Regions from separate parts of the Synechococcus sp. H60.2 genome, predicted to be linked through region 2. Evidence: riboswitches for the same ligand, from Rfam matches in the RefSeq annotation. Region 2 holds a riboswitch; the other holds the start of a gene.

Region 1 (5,831 bases), on a different contig from region 2:
ATAAGACTATAAACTGAGATGGGATCTGGAGCTCTGCTCCTCTTGCCTAGGCAGGGAGAAGCCGAAGCAGCTCAGTGTTCAACCGCCATCTTGAAAGGTTTGAAAGGTGCAACCTCGAAGGGGATCCCCCTAGCGCCGAAAGGTTAGTGCCTGGCCGCGCACCGAGGGATCCACCTGACCGTTTTGAAAGGCGATCTGCCCGCCCACAATTGTGAGCAGCGGCCAGCCCACCAGCTCCCAGCCCTCAAACGGGCTCCAGCCGCATTTGGTGAGCAGCTCTTCCCGGCGCACCGGCTGAGGCGTGTGGCGATCCACCAATACCAGATCGGCATCGTAGCCCACCTGCAGCCGCCCCTTGTTGGGGATCCCGTAGAGGCGGGCCGGCGCCTCGCACATCCACTGCACCACCTGGCGCAGGGTACAGCGGCCCTGCTGGGCTGCGGTCAGCATCAGGGGCAAGGCCGTCTCCACACCGGGCATGCCAGAGGGGGAGTGGGGGTAGGGCTGGGCCTTTTCGGCCAGGGTGTGGGGGGCATGGTCGGTGGCGATGCAATCAAGGATGCCGTCGTGTAGCCCCTGCCAGAGCTGGTTCAGGTTAGCCGGATCCCGCAGCGGCGGGTTCATCTGGACGAGGGATCCCAGGCGGGCGTAGTCGGCGGTGCTGAGCAGCAGGTGCTGAGGGGTGACCTCGGCGCTAACCCAGGCGGGTTTGTGCTGGCGCAGCAGCTCCACCTCCAGGCCGGTGGAGAGGTGCAAAATGTGCAGGCGGTGGCGGTAGCGGGTGGCCAAGTCCAAAGCCCGTTGCGAGGCAATCAGCGCGGCTTCTTCATCCTGAATCAGGGAGTGAACCGCCACATCTGTACGTCCGGCAAAGAGGGCCCGCCGGGCTTGAATCCGCGAGTGATCTTCAGCGTGGACGGCGATAACAAAATTGGGATCCGTCTCGGCAAAGATCCGCTCTAATGCCGCTTGGTCATCCACCAGCAAGGGGCCATGCATGGATCCCATGAAGATCTTGATGCCGCAAGCCCCTTGCACTGTTTGCAGCTCTTTGAGGTTATCGGCGGTGGCCCCGATGAAAAAGCCGTAGTTGACCACGCACTTGCTGGCGGCCCGGGCCAACTTGTCATCCAGCGTTGCCTGGTCGATCGTCAGCGGATCCGTATTGGGCATCTCGAGAAAGCTGGTTACCCCACCGCGAGCGCAGGCCCAGGATCCCGTCTGTAGGTCTTCTTTGTGCTCCCGGCCCGGCTCGCGAAAGTGAACCTGGGGGTCGATCACCCCCGGCATGAGGGTATGGCCCTCCGCGTCGATAACCCTAGCCACCCCTTCTGCCGAGAGACTCTGGCCGATTTGGGCAATGCGCCCCTCCCGCACCAGCACATCTCCCAGCCAGGGATCCCCTTCCGGCACCAATAGCTCCGCATTGCGGATCAGCAGACTGTCAGACAAAGCGCCCCCGAGACAACGCTAATTTCCCAGCCAGAATATTCAGAATACTTTATCAAAATACCTTGGAAGACTGGCCGCCAATCCGGCACCTCACTTCCGACTCAGCGCTGTCGCGACAGCGCAAAAGGGCTTTGACTTGACATCCCCTCCACGGCTGCGGCTGGCTTCCAGGCAAAGGTCTAGACGGCTCTTTCTGGTAATCTAAGTTGGGGGGTCTAAGATCGGTAGGTGTTGCCCAGTTTCCCTTGCTCCATTCTCTCTTTGCCTGGGGCTGTAGCTCAGATGGATAGAGCAAGCGCCTCCTAAGCGCTAGGTCGGCGGTTCAAATCCGCCCAGTCCCGTCTAAGTGAGTAGCTACTAGCTCCTCCAAGCTGGTGGTAGGATGTAGTCTACTGCCGGTTCTGACGGGGATCAGCCGTCAGAGGCAACGGGGAAAGTGCAGTGAGAATCTGCCGCTGTCCCGCAGCTGTGAGCCGGTTTTGGATCGGGGATCCCTAGTTGTTGTTGCAAAAGCCCTTGACGACGCAAGCCAGCCCCTCCAAAACTGAGCAAGTCAGAATGCCCGCCGGCGGTTTTTCCCTAGTTCACCATATCTGCGAGGTACAGATATGCTTCCCATTTTGACGTTGGCCCGTTCCCGTCCCGAAGTTTTTTCATCGGCCTGCTTACGGATTTTCGACGCTCTTGGAGCGTAGGCACTAAGTCAAAAGCGCAGACAAGAGAGCTAAGCAGTTGGCTCAGGGGCAGCTAACTCTTGGAGGACGTTTTCTTGCTTTGGTTGCGCAAAAGAGTCCTCTAAGCACCCTCCTGTGCCGAGTGGGCCAGCCGATAGGTTGAGGAACGCCTTGACAGCTACAGCAGGTTTCCTGGCCTAGAGAAAACCTTCTGCCGGGATCCCACCGATAGGCATGTCGGCGGCCATTTCTTGCTGCCTAGGTTGGATGACAACCGGCTGTACAAAGCCAACTGGCGGCAACCTCAATTACCGAATTCAGTTCAGGAGACAGTACCTTATGGCCATCGAAACCCAAACCCTCGGCTATGCCCGCATGGGCAAGCGCCGCGAGCTGAAGAAAGCGCTGGAAGCCTTTTGGAGCGGCACCCTGGAGGCGGAGGCCTTGTCAGCAACGCTCCAGGAGCTAGAGGCACAGGTCTGGGGGGTACAGCTTCAGGCTGGCATCGACCACATTGCAGTAGGAGATCAAACCCTCTACGACCATGTTTTGGACTGGGCCACCTGGCTGGGGCTGATTCCCTCCCGGTTTCAGAGCTTATCAGGCCTGGAGCGCTACTTTGCCATGGCGCGGGGACGGGAGGGCCTGCCCGCCTTGGAAATGACCAAGTGGTTCGACACCAACTACCACTACCTGGTGCCGGAAATTGAGGCCGACGCGATCCCTCAGGCCCATTTCGATGACTTCCTGGCCACAGTGCGGCGGGCGCAAGGGATCCTAGGAAACCGCACCAGCCCCGTCCTCCTCAGTCCGGTTACCCTTCTTGCTCTAAGCCAGCGCTCTGGCGAGTTGCGGGGAGATCTGGAGAAGCTGCTTCCTCTCTACGAGGAGCTGCTGCAGGAGCTGCAGCGACTGGGAATCCGGGAAGTGCAAGTCCATGAGCCCATCTTGGTGACGAGCGAAGGCGACAGTCTCCGGGAAGCGGTGGAGCAGACCTACCGCCGGCTGGCTCGGTTGGGGATCCCTGTCCACTTGGTTACCTACTTTGACGACTTGGGGGAGACTTACCCCTGGGTGGTGGAGCTGCCGCTAGCCGGCCTCAGCCTCGACTTCACCCGCGGCCACAACCTGGAACTGGTCAGAGCCCACGGCTTCCCCGCCGATAAGATCCTAGGGGCGGGGGTAGTGGACGGGCGCAATGTCTGGCAGATCCAGCCCAAGGCCGTTCTGGCCACTCTGCAAGAGCTGCAAGCCCTAGCCCCCAACCTGCGGGTGCAGCCTTCTTGCTCGCTCCAGTTTGTGCCCCACGACGCTGCTCTGGAAACCCACCTGCCAGAGCCTTTGCGCAATGTTCTCAGCTTTGCCGAGCAGAAGCTGGCCGAAGTGGTTCTGCTCGCTCGCACCCTCAACGGCGAAGACACCGCTGCCCAGCAGAACAAGCTGGAACAGCAGTGGCAGGCCTTCCAGGACTTCAATCCCCCCAACCTTGCGGTGCGCCAGGCCTTGGCCAACCTGACGGCGCAGGACTTCCAGCGCTCCCTTCCCTACGAGCAGCGTATAGGCCGGCAGGTCAAGCTGCCACCGCTGCCCACTACCACCATCGGTTCTTTTCCCCAAACCCCCGAAGTCCGGCAGTGGCGGGTCAAGTACAAAAAGGGCGAGATCTCCCAGGCCGAATACGAGGCCGCTATCGACGCCGAAATTGCCAGGTGCATCCGCATTCAAGAAGAAATTGGCCTGGATGTGCTGGTGCATGGCGAGTTCGAGCGCACCGACATGGTGGAATACTTTGCCCAGCAACTGCAGGGCTTTGCCTTTACCGAGCACGGCTGGGTGCAGAGCTATGGCAGCCGCTGCGTGCGTCCCCCCATTCTCTACGGCGATGTGTCTCGCCCTTGCCCCATGACGGTGCGGGAGTTTAAGGTGGCCCAATCTCTAACCCAAAAGCCGGTTAAGGGGATGCTCACCGGGCCGGTAACCATGCTCAACTGGTCCTTCCCCCGCGTTGACCTTTCCCGCCGCGAGCAAGCCTTGCAAATTGCCTTGGCCCTGCGGGCAGAGGTGGCCGACTTAGAAGCTGCCGGAGCCGTAATGGTACAGGTGGACGAGCCAGCGCTGCGGGAGGGTCTACCCTTGAAAAAAGAGCGCTGGCCGGAGTACTTAAGCTGGGCGGTGGAGGCCTTCCGACTGGCTACCGCTGGCGCCAAGCCCGAAACCCAGATCCACACTCACATGTGCTACTCGGAGTTCGGGGACATCATCGAGCACATCGAGCGGCTGGACGCCGACGTTCTCTCGATCGAAAACAGCCGCAGCAGCAACAAAACCTTGCTGCAGATCGCCCAAGCGGGCTATCGCCACCAGGTGGGCAACGGCGTTTACGACGTCCACAGCCCGGCGGTGCCCGACACCGAGCAGATTCTCCAGCAACTGCGCCTGGGAGTGGCTCACTTGCCGCTAGAACAAACCTGGGTCAACCCCGACTGCGGCCTAAAAACCCGCCGCTGGGAGGAGGTGATCCCTGCCCTGAGGAACATGGTGGCAGCCACTCAGCGCCTAAGGGAGGAGCTCCAGGCCACCTAGCCCCCGGCGAGATCCCTCAGGCCAACGCTCCCTCCGCCGGCAACCGACCATTTGGGGCTACGACAGCCCCAGCCCGCCTGGCGGCTGGCCAATAGGGCAAGATGGAATTGTCTCGTCACTCCGCTGGATCGACAGACCCAGGGAGGGATCCCTTGCTTGCCCCCTTGCCACCGAAGGAACGATAATCGTCGTCGTCTCCAGCCATATTGACATCATTCTGATGAATCCGACACTTTGGGTTTTTTGGGGCCTAGTCCTGCTGCTGGTCGTGGGCCTGGCAGCCTACCTGCTAACCGCCCGCAAGTACCGATCTCCTGAATCGGTAGCCCGCGCCTACGACGAGTGGACCCGCGATGGGATCCTGGAGTTCTACTGGGGCGAGCACATTCACCTCGGCCACTACGGATCCCCGCCGCGGCGGAAGAACTTCATCCAAGCCAAGTACGACTTTGTCCACGAGATGGTGCGCTGGGGCGGGCTGGATCGGCTGCCACCGGGGACGACGGTGCTGGATGTAGGTTGCGGCATCGGCGGTAGTTGTCGCCTCTTGGCCCGCGACTACGGCTTTGTCGTAACCGGCATCACCATCAGCCCGCAGCAGGTGCAGCGGGCCCAAGAGCTCACCCCCCCCGATCTCCCCGTCCGGTTTCAGGTAGCGGATGCCCTCAATCTGCCCTTTCCCGACGCCAGCTTTGATGTGGTCTGGTCCATCGAAGCGGGGCCCCACATGCCGGACAAGGCCCGCTACGCCAGCGAGATGCTGCGGGTGCTCAAGCCGGGAGGCATCTTGGTAGTGGCGGACTGGAACCAGCGGGACGACCGTCAAAAGCCCCTCAACTTCTGGGAGCGGCTGGTGATGCGGCAGTTGTTGGATCAGTGGTCGCACCCCGCTTTTTCCAGCATCGAGGGGTTTGCTGAACAGTTGCAAGCCACCGGGCTGGTGGAAGGGCAGGTGGAAACCGCCGACTGGACGCAAGAGACCCTTCCTTCTTGGCTGGATTCCATCTGGCAGGGGGTTGTCCGTCCCGAAGGGTTGCTGAAGTTTGGCTTGGTAGGCTTGATTAAGTCGCTGCGGGAGGTGCCCACCTTCTTGCTCATGCGCCTGGCCTTCGGCACCGGCCT
Region 2 (5,831 bases):
TTCCTTATCGTTTATCCGTCTGCAGAAATCCGGCGAACACCAATTTACAGCAGTCCTGCCTGACTTGTGGTTGCAGCGCCATGGCTCCCCAACCCTGGCACGACTGGCTGCCTCTCTGCTGTTGAGCACCAGCTTACTGCTGGCGGCAGGAAGGGATCCCAGTTGGGCGCAAACTTCCCTGGACACTGGCCTTTTGGAGAAGCAGGCCCTGCCCCAGGCGCCACCGCTGCCGGACGACCGCCCGGCCATTTTTGTTGATGCCGCCAACGGCAGCGATACCCAAGGGGATGGATCCCGCAACAACCCCTTCAAGACCATCACCCATGCCATTGGACGGGCGCCAGCGGGCAGCATTATCCAGCTTCTGCCGGGGATCTACAGCGCAGAAAGCGGCGAAGTCTTCCCCATCCGCCTCAAGGCTGGCCTTATCTTGCGCGGGGACGAGTCCAACCTAGGGGAGGGCTACCTGATCGATGGCGGCGGCACCTACATGAGCCCGACCCTGGCCCGGCAAAATGTTGCTCTGCTGGCCGAGACCGGCTCAGAGGTGCGCGGAGTTACCCTGCGCAACCAGGGGCGGCGCGGCTATGCCCTCTGGATAGAATCGGCTTCCCCCCGCATTCTCAACAATAGCTTTGTGGGCAGCATCCACGACGGCATTTTCATTGCTGGCGCCTCCAACCCCTGGATAGAGGGCAACCGCTTCTACAAAAATGGGGCCAACGGCATCTCCGTCTTGGGCACCTCCCAGCCCACCATTGTCAACAACCTCTTCCAAGAGACCGGCTTTGGCCTCACCATCGACCAGCGCTCGGCGCCGATGGTGCGCAACAACCGCATCCTGCAAAACCGCACCGGCATTGTGGTTGGCGGCAGCGCCCGGCCCATCTTGCGCAACAATCTCATTGCCCGCAACCTGGAGACTGGCCTGACAGCTATCACCAACGCCCAGCCCGATCTGGGCACGGCCTCGGATCCTGGCAACAACATTTTTGAGGGCAACGGCCAGTACGACATCCACAACGCCACCCGCGGCCTGCGCCTCAACGCCAACGGCAACCAACTGGCGGGCAAAACCAAAGGGGAGCTGGATCTAGCGGGCCAAACCACGGTTGCTGCCCTGCCCAGCAGCGCCCCACCACCCATTGCTGCCGGCGGCCTGACGCTGCCCAGCGCCCCCCCGGCTCCCAGCCGGGATCCCCAGCCGGCGGTGGCCAAGCCAGCCGAAACTTCCACAAACCTACCGGTGGTGGCGGTGCCGCAATCGACGGCCCCCCTTCCCCCTCCTGCAGCGGGCTCGGGAGGGCGTATTTTGCCCAGCGGCCCCAGCCAGCCGTCAAGCACGCAACCCCAGGAGGTTGTTGCCGTCCCCTTCACCCCCGATGGCTCTACTACGCCTGCCCAGCCGGTTGAGCCGGCTCCTGCCGCCCCTGTCCGCCAGGCCTCTGCAGCTCCCCTTACCGACATCACCACCCTGCTGCCGCCGCCGGCCCGCCGCCAAGCCAGAGAAAACCCTCCTACCTCCTCCTCTGCACCCTCAAGCTCGGCCCCAGCTTCTCCTGCTCAGGCTGCCGACAAGGACTCCGTCCCGCTGACGCGAGCGGCAACCCAGTTTCGCGTCTTGGTGACCCCCAAGGGCAGCGACGATTTGCAGCGGCTGCGGCAGCTCGTCCCTGAGGCGGTGGAGACCGTGTTCAACGGCAGGAGGGTGCTGCAGGCCGGCCTCTACGACAACCGCAGCCAAGCCCAGTCGGTCCTGGATCGCCTGTTGGACGCCGGCTTTGACGCGGTGGCGGAGATGATCTTCCGTTGACCTCACTGCCCAGGGATCCCCCCCGGCAGGATAGGAACTCCCCAGCAGGGAATGTATGATGCCTAGCACGGCTTTTTCCAAAAGGACTGCGGAGAAAGCCGTGCCGTCAGGTTGCTCTGGGGATCAGCCAGGGCAAGCAATGGGGAAAGTCCGGTGCAAATCCGGCGCTGTGCCGCAACTGTGATGGGCTAAGGCCCTCAGTCAGGATGCCCGCCTGCGGCTTTGGCTCACAGCTTAGCTCTTCCGCGTCGCACGGAAGCAGGAGCAACCGGATGAAAGCAATTGTTGTATGTCTCAGCCTTGGGCTGGGGAGCTGGAGTTTGGGGATCCCAGCCTGGGCGCAAGCGGTCTTGGACACCAGTCTTAGTGCCGAGATTTTCAATCAACCCGTCACCACACCGTTTCGCCGCCCTGGCTTGCTGCGGGACTCTTCGCGCCCAGTCTATGTCATCACCCGCCAGCAGATGCGCGAGCAAGGGGCAAGGACGGTGCAAGAAGCCCTGCGCTATCTGCCTGGGATCCTCAGCGATGGCACAGCGGGAACTCAGTTGGGAGCTCTTAGCTCTCAATTCATGCGAGGGGCGCGAACGGCGCAGGTGTTGGTGCTCTTGGACGGCCGCCCCCTCAACGATCTGGGCTTCTTTGGCGGGTTTGACCTCTCTCAACTCACCACAGATATTGTCGAGCGAATTGAAGTCTCTCCCGGTGGCGGCTCTACTCTGTATGGCTCGGATGCTGTTGGCGGCGTGATCAACATCGTTACGGTGGAGCCACAGCCAGAAACGGAGACGGTGCTGGAAGCGGCGGTCGGCAGCTACGGCCTCAATGAGCAAGGGATCCAAAGTCGGGGCCAAGCCCAGGATCTGGGCTGGGTGCTCAGCTATCGCCGTCTGAAAAGTAACAACGACTTTCCCTTTGCAATTGAGCGGCTGGGCAAGTCAGGCAAGCGGGAAAACTCGGCGGTGGAGTACCACAACTTGCAGGCCAAGCTTACCTGGCAACTGGCCAAAGACCAAGTCCTAACAGCCAACGCCCTCTACCTCAATAAAGCCTTTCGTGTGCCCGGCAGTGTGGAATTTCCCTCTCCCGATGCAGAGCAAAACACCAACGATCTGCTGCTGGATCTCAGTTGGCTGTGGACTCAGGCAACAGGATCCCTGCAGGCAAGAGTCTTTTTTGACGATCTCAACTACCGTTTCAGTGCTCCGCAAAGCCAGGGATCCCGCGACGTCATCCTGCGCAATGGCTGGGGATCCCAGCTGCAGTATGCTTGGCAAGCCGGCGAAAACCTAGAGGGAGCTTTGGGGGTAGATTATCGCTCCATCTCAGCTCGCAATACAACTTTTTCCTTTGCCAACGGTTCTGCCAATATCAACTACGACGATACGGTTAACCAGGGCGCCCTGTTTGCCCGCCTGGATTACAGCCCGGATCCCAACTTCCACCTTGATCTGGGCATGCGCCAGGACTTCAGCAGTTTGGCCAATGGCTCGGCCACCTCGCCGGCTGTGGGGATCCGCTGGACAGTGGCGGAAGGCACCACCTTGAGAGCCAACTACGCCAGCAGCTTTCGCACCCCCTTGATCTCGGAATTATTCTTTCGGCTGCGAGGCTTTTTTGAAGTGGATGGCAACCCCAATCTCCGCCCAGAGCGAGGGGAGAGCTTTGACGTTGGCTTGGATCAGAGCCTGGGAGATTTTGGCCTGCTGCGGCTAACGTTTGCCCACAACCGCATCCGCGATGGCATCACCTTTGTCAGCCTGGGGCCGCGCCAGGGAACCTATGAGAATATTGGGCTGGTCGAATACACCGGCCTGGAAGCGGCTTTGGATTTGCGTTTGGGGGAAAACTGGACGCTTTTTGCCAACTACACCCTCAATGATCCCATCATCCGCGCTGCACTTAACCCGGCCACAGTTGGCAAACAGCTAGCCTTTGTGGGAGCCGATAGCTTCAACCTAGGCCTAACCTATCGCTATGAGCAGGGCGGGTACGGCTCGATCTTGATCCATCACATTGGGAGCTTTTTTACCAACAACTCCAATACGGAATCCCTGCCAGGCTATACCACCGTGGCTTTGCGGGGAGGGATCCCGTTGACTGAGGCCCTGAGCCTAGAGTTGGGGATCGACAACCTGCTGGATGAGCAGTATGAAGTTTTCCCCGGCTATCCCGGCGTTGGCCGCACGCTGAGGGTGAGCTTGCGGGGGCAATTTTAGCATCCTCTCGGGCTATTTTTGGCTAACTATCTAGAACAAGCTGCCCTAGTGGAATTGTCTGCTTTGCAGTGGAGTTTGGATACAACTCTATGGTGAGCGCGACCAACTTTCCCTCTATTTCTCCATCGACAACTTTGGCTCAAGCTGAGTCTAAACATTGCCTCTGGGTTTGCACCACCTGTGGATCTCGCTGGGTCAACGGCCAAAAAGAAGGGATCAGCAAGGGAGAAATGCTCCTAGCTGCCTTGCAATCCCAAAGGCTCAATCCCCAACTGCAACTGAAGCCAGTTGCCTGTATGAGCGGCTGCAGCCACGCTTGTGTGGTTGCGCTGGCAGCCCCCCGAAAGATGACCTATGTCTTTGGCGATCTCGATCCAAAAGACGTGGAGCCAATCTTGCAAACGGCGGAGCTGTATTTGACAAAGCCCGATGGGATCCTGCCCTGGGCAGAGCGCCCCATCAAAAAGGGGGTGATTGCCCGCATTCCGCCAATCCAATAGGAGCAACCTATGGCTGTTTTCAATCCCTGGGTCCCACCCCTAAACCAAACTTGGCAAGAGGTTTCCCCCACCGGCTGGACAACCGTTTACGAAGGGATCCCGGCTCACATCGACTGTCTTGGGCCGCTGCTCTATGAGCTCTTTCAGGAGCGCTGGGCCGAGATCCAAGTGGGCCAGGTAGTGGAGGGTGGCGTCCTGGAAGCGGCCTTCAAGGATCCCCCTACTCTCTGTGTGCTCTACGACGGCTACTTGACCGTGGCCACGGAAACTTGGCATTTGCATCTGTGTTTGGAGGAACACCAGGGCGGCCCCTACCGCAGAACTCCTCCTGAGCTGCGCCGCAAAAGATTGGTCGGCCGCGCCGCCCTCTATCGCCGCCTCAATCCGCAGGGCCAGCCTCGCCAATGGGGGATCCAGTTTTGGAACGGGGCAGAGGAATCGCTGCTGCAGATCTTTTTGCCCAGTCCCTTTTTGGGGCCAGGAGAAGACTACCTGCCCGAAGGCAAAGCCGACTATCAGCAGCTTTCCCTTTATGAACGCCTGGGAGCCATTTACGTCGAGGGAAAAGAGCGGATCCCTTACGCAGATAACCCTCTCAAGCGGCCCTATTTGGCGGTTTGCCGTTCCAGCCGCTGCTATCCTTCTCGCCACTATCAGCCGGTGGTGGAAGCTTTGCAATCGGCCCTGCGCGAGGCCAATCTGGATGTTCCGGTTATCACCTCAGGATGCCTAGAAGTCTGCCAACAAGGGCCGGTGGTTTTCTACTCTGGTGACCGCACCTGGTACAAGCAAGTCACACCCCCAGTAGCGCGGCAAATTGTCCAGGAGCACCTGCTGAACAAGTGTCCCTTAAAAGCTCACCTTTTTCCTGGGGATTAGCCTATGGTCAGCCTACAAGCTCTTGTCCAGTCCATCCCCAAAACCCGCCGCGGGATCCCGGAGGTCATTTGGATCCAAGCCACCCGCGATCTAGCCCAAGGTCGATTTTGGCCCAGCCTATTGACCACCATCGGCTGCCTTAGCAACATTGCCTATACCTGTACACTGCCTTTTGTAACTCTTGGCATCGTCACGGGCACCACGTTAACTCGCCAAGGGGCAATCGTCAGCGCTTCAATGATTTGGCTGGCCAACCAAATCTTTGGCTACACCTGGCACAACTATCCCCGTACCCCTGATTCTTTGGCTTGGGGGTTGGTCTTGGGGATCGGCACGGTGGGGGTGGCGTGGCTGGCCAGCTATCGCCCGCTCTTTTTCCAGCCCCACCCTGTCCAACCTCGGCAATGGCTGCGCAATTAC

The links. A riboswitch is a leader RNA that binds a small molecule or an ion and turns the genes downstream of it on or off. The one in region 2 is predicted to bind cobalamin.
Region 1: it holds a riboswitch for cobalamin, as region 2 does, so the genes downstream of both, metE (5-methyltetrahydropteroyltriglutamate--homocysteine S-methyltransferase) here and NW845_RS09620 (TonB-dependent receptor plug domain-containing protein) in region 2, are expected to answer to the same signal.

Annotation. Positions count from the first base shown of each region.
Region 1 is NZ_JANSIZ010000027.1:19,467-25,297, reverse strand. Features, by position in the region: gene NW845_RS06075 (dihydroorotase) at 130-1,452, opposite strand; tRNA gene NW845_RS06070 (tRNA-Arg) at 1,720-1,793, shown strand; cobalamin riboswitch at 1,832-2,037, shown strand; gene metE (5-methyltetrahydropteroyltriglutamate--homocysteine S-methyltransferase) at 2,466-4,709, shown strand; gene NW845_RS06060 (methyltransferase domain-containing protein) at 4,930-5,831, shown strand, end outside.
Region 2 is NZ_JANSIZ010000057.1:9,372-15,202, reverse strand. Features, by position in the region: gene NW845_RS09625 (DUF1565 domain-containing protein) at 1-1,813, shown strand, start outside; cobalamin riboswitch at 1,905-2,046, shown strand; gene NW845_RS09620 (TonB-dependent receptor plug domain-containing protein) at 2,086-4,032, shown strand; gene NW845_RS09615 (DUF1636 domain-containing protein) at 4,122-4,532, shown strand; gene NW845_RS09610 ((2Fe-2S) ferredoxin domain-containing protein) at 4,542-5,411, shown strand; gene NW845_RS09605 (hypothetical protein) at 5,415-5,831, shown strand, end outside.